2 regions of the Stenotrophomonas sp. YJH_SMC_101-4 genome follow, and region 1 is predicted to be linked to the other one. Evidence: riboswitches for the same ligand, from Rfam matches in the RefSeq annotation. Region 1 holds a riboswitch; the other holds the start of a gene.
The links. Region 1 has a riboswitch for cobalamin ahead of btuB (TonB-dependent vitamin B12 receptor). Riboswitches for the same ligand answer to the same signal wherever they lie in the genome.
Positions count from the first base shown of each region.

Region 2: linked by a shared signal. The riboswitch ahead of AC5P8D_RS19975 (epoxyqueuosine reductase QueH) and the one ahead of btuB (TonB-dependent vitamin B12 receptor) in region 1 are both predicted to bind cobalamin.

Region 1 covers NZ_JCAFTP010000005.1:159,439-162,844, reverse strand. Annotated here, with positions in the region: gene AC5P8D_RS17315 (GAF domain-containing protein) at 1-313, shown strand, start outside; gene AC5P8D_RS17310 (TfoX/Sxy family protein) at 310-672, shown strand; gene AC5P8D_RS17305 (histidine phosphatase family protein) at 762-1,340, opposite strand; cobalamin riboswitch at 1,483-1,705, shown strand; gene btuB (TonB-dependent vitamin B12 receptor) at 1,821-3,406, shown strand, end outside.
Region 2 covers NZ_JCAFTP010000006.1:306,692-310,097, forward strand. Annotated here, with positions in the region: gene pncA (bifunctional nicotinamidase/pyrazinamidase) at 207-833, opposite strand; gene AC5P8D_RS19975 (epoxyqueuosine reductase QueH) at 890-1,576, opposite strand; cobalamin riboswitch at 1,738-1,952, opposite strand; gene AC5P8D_RS19980 (patatin-like phospholipase family protein) at 2,107-3,406, shown strand, end outside.

The DNA of each region.
Region 1 (3,406 bases):
GTACGACGGCAAGGAGCTGGTGGTCGGCCCGTTCCAGGGCCTGCCGGCCTGCGTGCGCATTCCGCTGGACAAGGGCGTGTGTGGTGCCGCCGCCAGCCAGCGCGTGACCCAGCGCGTGGACGACGTCGATGCCTTCCCCGGCCACATCGCCTGCGATTCTGCCTCGCGTTCGGAGCTGGTGGTGCCGCTGCTGCGCGGTGATGAACTGATCGGCGTGTTCGATATCGACAGCCCGAAGGTCGGACGCTTCGATGCCGACGACCAGGCCGGCCTGGAAGCCATCGCCCGCGTGTTCGTCGAGGCGCTGGGATGAGCGCACCGAAGCTGCGCAACATCGGCCCGAAAAGTGCGGCGTGGCTGCGCCAGGTCGGCCTGCGCAGCCGCGAAGACCTGGTTGCGATCGGTGCCGTGGGCGCCTTCGTCAAGGTCAAGCGCGCGGGCTTCAAGCCCAGCCTGAACCTGCTGTATTCCCTGGAAGGCGCGCTGCTGGACTGCCACTGGCAGGAACTGAGCGAGCCGCAGCGCGATGCGCTGGTGCAGGATTACGAAGCACGCATCGCCGCGCATCCGCTGAAGGCGGCCGGCCCGGCGTCGGGCCCGGTACATGAGCAGCGCTTCGATGCCGACGATGACGCTGAAGACAGCGTTGCCGAGGGCGCGGACGAGGATTGAGCCGCGCCCTTCTGTAGCGCCGAGCCCACGCTAGGCTGGCTGTTCTGATCGAAGTGCAGCCGAGCATGGCTCGGCTCTACAAGAGCAGATCAGGGCTGCTGCAGCTCCAGCAGCTCGCCCACCAGCCCGACCTCACCGCGTTCCAGCCACACCCGCAGGCGCGTGCCGTGGTCGATGCGCAGGGCCCAGCACAACGACATTGGCAGGCCGCAGACCTGCGACAGCACCATGCGCAGCGGGCCACCATGGCTGACCACCAGCGTCGGCACCGGATCGTCCTCATCGAGCAGGCGATCGAGCGCGCGCGCGATGCGCCGTTCAAAGTGGCCCCAGCTTTCGCCGTTGGGCGGCGGGAATGCATGCGGATCGGCGTGGAAGGCCGCCAGTGCATCCTCCGGCAGGTCGAACAGCGACTGCCCGTCCCAATCGCCGAAATCCAGCTCTTCCCATTCCTCGTCCGCTTCCACGTCCAGCCCACGCGGGGTGGCCAGGGCCATCGCCGTGTGCAGCGAGCGCAGCCGTGGCGAACTGATCACCCGCTCCCAGGGCTGCGCGGCGTAGGCGTCGACCAGTTCCTGCGGCAGGCGGGCCAGCTGCGGTGGATCGCTGCGGCCATCGAGGAACTCATCGCGACCGTTGCCGGCATGGCGGACCAGGTCGAGGATCATGCGCGCGTCCTGTACAGGCGACGCGGGAACAGCGGAAAACAGGCGGACATCGGCAACGGCACCACGGGATCAAGGGGCCATTCTAAAGGCACGGCAAAGGCAGTCGAGCACGCGCGGCGCTACGGGCCGCCTGCGATGCCGTAGACTGCGCGCACTTCCAGGTGACCTGCGGCCGTGGCCGGCAGGTTGAAACGGGAAGCCGGTGACGCGTGATTCCACGCCAGGCCGGCGCTGCCCCCGCAACGGTAAGCACGTCAGTTCCAGGCTACACCGCCACTGTGCCGCAGGCATGGGAAGGCGCCTGGACGGTGGCCCCAGGCCACCCGGCGGCAAGCCCGGAGACCGGCCCGGAAGCCTCAGGTCGCGATGCGGTGGGCATGGCGCTGGATGACCGCAGCCTGCGCTGCGGCGTCGGCGCATGCCTGCCTTCGCGGCTCCTCCCCTTCGCCACGCGGGCGTGCGTGGCACCTGGAGTCCCCCATGAAGCTGCAGTCCCGAATGCTGTCCCTGGCCGTGCTGGCCACCCTGCCCGCGCTGGCCCAGGCCGCCGATGACACCACTGCGCTCGACCAGATCCTGGTCACCGCCACCCGCACCCCGATCGCGCTGCAGGACAGTATCGCGCCGGCGCAGGTGATCGACCGCGCGCAGATCGAATCCAGCCAGGCCACCTCGCTGCAGGAGCTGCTGCGCGGCCGCGCCGGCATCAACCTGACCAATGCCGGCGGCCTCGGCAAGCAGAGCTCGCTGTTCCTGCGCGGCACCAACTCGGGCCACACCGTGGTGCTGGTCGACGGCGTGCGCATCAACAGTGCCGACCTCGGCCTGGCCATGTACCAGGACCTGCCGCTGGCGCAGATCGAGCGCGTCGAAATCGTTCGCGGCCCGCAGTCCAGCCTGTACGGTGCCGACGCCATCGGTGGCGTGATCCAGATCTTCACCCGCCGCAACAAGGGCGATTTCGCTCCGCACTTCCAGCTCGGCGGCGGCAGCAACGGGCTGCGCGAAGCCAGCGGCGGCATTGGTGGCGGCACCGAGCGCGGCTGGTTCGGTGCCGACATCGCCTACCAGCATTCCGACGGCATCGATGCCTGCCGCGGTTCTTCCTCGGTGTTCACCGCGGGCTGCTTTGCCGACGAGCACGACCGCGACGGCTACCGCAACCTGTCCAAGAGCCTGCGCGGCGGTTACAGCTTCAACGACCAGTGGAACGTGGAAGGCAGCGCACTGCGCGCCGACGGCAAGAACCATTACGACGGCTACTACAACTACTCCGAGACCCGCCAGCAGGTGCTGGCCGGCAAGGTGCGCTACACCCCGTCGGAGCGCCTGGCGTTCACCGCCAACGTCGGCCGCAGCGACAATGAATCCGACAACTTCGGCGCACCGGGGGTGTTTGGCAGCGCGCAGACCCATCGTGACAGCGCCTCGCTGCAGGGTGACTTCGGTGTGGCCGAGGGCCAGCTGCTGAGTGCCGGCGTGGACTGGAGCGAAGACAATCTGGACGGCAGCAGCGCCGGGTATCTCGTCGACAGCCGCCGCAACACCGGCGTGTTCGTGCAGTACCAGGGCCGCTTCGGCCGCCACCAACTGCAGGCCAGCGCCCGCAACGACGACAACCAGCAGTTCGGCAACCACGCCACCGGCAGCGTTGGCTGGGCGATGGAACTGGGCCACGGCCTGCGCGTCAACGCCAGCTACGGCACCGCGTTCAAGGCACCGACCTTCAGCGACCTGTACGACCCGTGGAGCGGCGTGCCGACGTTGAATCCGGAGAAGTCCAAGAGCGCCAACCTCGGCGTTTCGCAGCAGGGCCAGGGCTGGCACTGGGGCATGGATGTGTACGAAACCCGCATCGATGACCTGATCACCTACGATGCGTCCACGATGAAAATGCAGCAGGTGGAGAAGGCGCGCATCCGTGGTGCCGAGCTGACCGGTGGCGTGCTGCTGGCCGGCTTCGACATCAACGCGCAGCTGAGCTACACCGACCCGCGCAACCGCACCTACGGCAGCACCCAGTTTGACAACTGGCTGCCGCGCCGTGCACAGCAGACCGCGCGCCT
Region 2 (3,406 bases), on a different contig from region 1:
CGCCCATCCCGCGTCCGCCGGGCATGGCCCGGCACTACCGAATCCTGATTTCATCCAGTGAAAAGCCCCCGGTTCGGCCGTCCCGCGATCTGTAGGGGGGCGTAGTTGGGGGGCTGGATGAATCGATTGTGTTGTCGTGGGCAGGAGCGCGCAAGCGGCATAAGCGACGTGCGCGGTAGCGCCGGGCCATGCCCGGCGGTCGCCCGTCAGGCGATCGCGATTCCCGCCTTGCCCAGCGCCTCGCGCACCATCGCGTCATTGGCTTCGGTCACCGGCCGGGTCAGCTCCCACAGGAACTTCACCCGGAAGCCGGACTTCACTGCGTCCTGCGCGCTCCACAGCACGCAGTAATCGCGGGCCAGGCCGCACACGTGCACTTCGCGGATGCGGCGCTCGTGCAGCCAGCCGGCCAGGCCGGTAGCTGGGCGCTCGCCATCGGGGCCATGGTTCTCGCGGAAGGCGCTGTACGAATCCACCTGTTGGCGCGTGCCCTTGCGCAGGATCAGGTCGGCCACGGTCCAGTCCACGCCCGGGTGCAGGGCGGCACCGGCGCTGCCCTGCACGCAGTGGTCCGGCCACAGGGTCTGCGGCTGCGCGTGCAGCAGGATGGTCTCGAAGGGGCGTTGGCCGGGGTGCTGGCTGGCGAACGAGGCATGGTCGACCGGGTGCCAGTCCTGTGTCGCCACCACGGTGCGGTAGCGGCGCTGCGCCAGCAGACCGGCAATCGGTACCACCAGCGCATCGCCCTGGTCGCAGGCCAGCGTACCGCCGGGCATGAAGTCTGGCTGCAGGTCGATCACCAGCAGGGCGACATCGGCGGGCAGGGCAGTCATGGCAGGTCCACTACAACGTGAAGGGGCGACCAGCGTGGCCGCCCCGGCGGCACAGGTCAATCGCCCTGCGGCGTCCCAGCGTCCTGCCCGTAGTACAGCAGGCCGATCTTGATCCGCTCACGGCCATTCTCGCGGCGATGGCGGTTGGCATCGCGCAGCGAGTACACGCAGCCGCAGTACTCCTGCTGGTAGAACTGCTCGCGCTTGCTGATCTCGATCATGCGGCTGGCACCGCCGCCCTTGCGCCAGTTGTAATCCCAGTACTGCAGGCCCTCGTAGCGCGACGCGGCGCGGATGCCGCAGTCGTTGATCTGCGCCATGTTCTTCCAGCGCGAGATGCCCAGCGAAGAACTGATGGTGTCATAGCCGTGTTCGTGCGCGTACAGCGCAGTGCGCTCGAAACGCATGTCGAAGCACATCGTGCAGCGGATGCCGCGTTCGGGCTCGTTTTCCATGCCGCGCGCACGGCTGAACCAGTTGTCGGTGTCGTAGTCGCAATCGATGAACGGGATGCCGTGCTGCTCGGCGAAGCGGATGTTCTCCTGCTTGCGCAGCTCGTATTCCTTCACCGGATGGATGTTGGGGTTGTAGAAGAAGATCGCATAGTCGATCCCGGAGGCGGTGATCGCCTCCATCACTTCGCCGGAGCATGGCGCGCAGCATGAATGCAGCAGCAGGCGCTTGCCGTCGTCGGGCAGGGTCAGGGTAGGGCGTTGGAGCTCGGTCATCGTCAGGTACCGCATGGACCGCCGGCAACGGCGGTGGCCCATGCATCAGCGCGTGGGTGAACAGGTCTGGCCGGATACCGTGAACAGGACGCGCGCGGCCGCATCGCCTGCACGCGCAGGACGACGGCGGCCCCGGCAACCTCCCCGCGGAGATTCCAGGTCGAATCAGGGGACGGTCGTGTCCCCCGGCCGGGGCCGGTATTCGGGCTGATGGACACGGGCCGCAGCCCACCTACTACCTGCCGCTTCCCAGGCGCGAGCCCAGTGCTGTTGGCAGGATTCGTTTCCATTCACCGCTGCGGGGCAGCTCCGGAATGGGCGCGCGAGGCGCCTTCACCGGATTCCCGTTTAAATCCCGGCCGCCATTAACGCCACGGCGGGGATACCTTCGGCGTGCCCACGGTGGACGCGTCGACGGCAATGGTCAAGGGCCAATCAAAGCGCAGGGCTGTGGCTCGCTTCTCAGGCTGTGAGAGCCCCTCTTGCCATACTGTGCATCGACAGACGGGAGGTGGCTCGTGGCGGCGAAGTACTGCGATCTGGTCATGAAAGGCGGCATCACCAGCGGCATCGTGTACCCCAATGCGGTACTGGCGCTGGCGCGCGAGTATCGCTTCAAGAGCATCGGCGGCACCTCGGCCGGCGCTATTGCTGCGGCGGTGGCGGCCGCGGCGGCCTGCGGTGATCGCCGCCAGCAGGCTGGCGAGCACCTGCCTGGCGATGCCGGCTATGGCGGGTTGTCGGCGGTGTCGGCGCAGCTGTCGCGGCGCGGCTTCATCTACAGCCTGTTCCAGCCGGCACGGGGCGCGCGTGCGGCCTATCGGCTGCTGGTGGTGCTGACCGGCAATGCCCGCCTGCCGCACAAGCTGCTGTGCCTGGCCGTTGCCGTGTTCGAGATCGCGCCGCTGGAAGTGCTGGTGTCGCTGGCGCTGCTGCTCGGCCTGGGCTGGTGGGGCGGTGGCTGGAGCGGCGTGGCCGCCACGCTGCTGCCGTCGCTGCTGTGCGCTTACGGTGCCGGCGTGGCCGGTGCCGCGCTGCGGGTGGCGCGGGTGGCGCGGCGCAATCTGCTGGGCCTGTGCAGCGGCCTCGGCCGTGATGCACGCAAGCCGGCGTTGACCGAGTGGCTGCACGAGTGCCTGCAGCAGTTGTCCGGCAAGCCGCTGGATGCACCGCTCACCTTCGCCGACCTGCACGATGCGCCGCGCTATGCCGGCGAGCCGGACAGCCCGCATGCGATCAGCCTGCAGATGATCACCACCTGTGTGTCGCACAACGAGCCGCGTACGCTGCCGCTGGGTGGCGCGCAGTTCTGGTTCCTGCGCGAGGAGTTCGAGCAGCTGTTCCCGGCCAGCGTGGTGCAGTGGCTGGTGGATCAAGCTGGCCCGCCGTTGGAGGTGGAGGGGCGACGGTACTACCACCTGCCGCAGGGCCCGAAGCTGCCGGTGCTGGTGGCCACGCGCATGAGCCTGAGCTTCCCGTTGCTGATCAGCGCGGTGCCGCTGCATGAGCCCTCGCGGCGCGAGCGTCGCTGCGAACCCACCGCGCCTGCCGCCGACCAGGAGCACAACGTGGCCGACAGCATGGAAGGGCTGACCAGTGCCGGGCAGACCTGTGGCCCGGTGATCACCGCCTTCCGCATCTGCTGGTTCTCCGATGGCGGCATCAGCAGCAACTTCCCGATCCATCTGTTCGATGCCGCCTTGCCGCGCTGGCCGACCTTCGCCATCAACCTGGTCTACCCGCAGCACGCCGAAGACGTGAGCCACGGCAGCACTGGCCGCCAGTCGCTGGAACACGCGGTGTTCCTGCCCACCGAAAACCGTCATGGCTGGCAGCGCACCTATC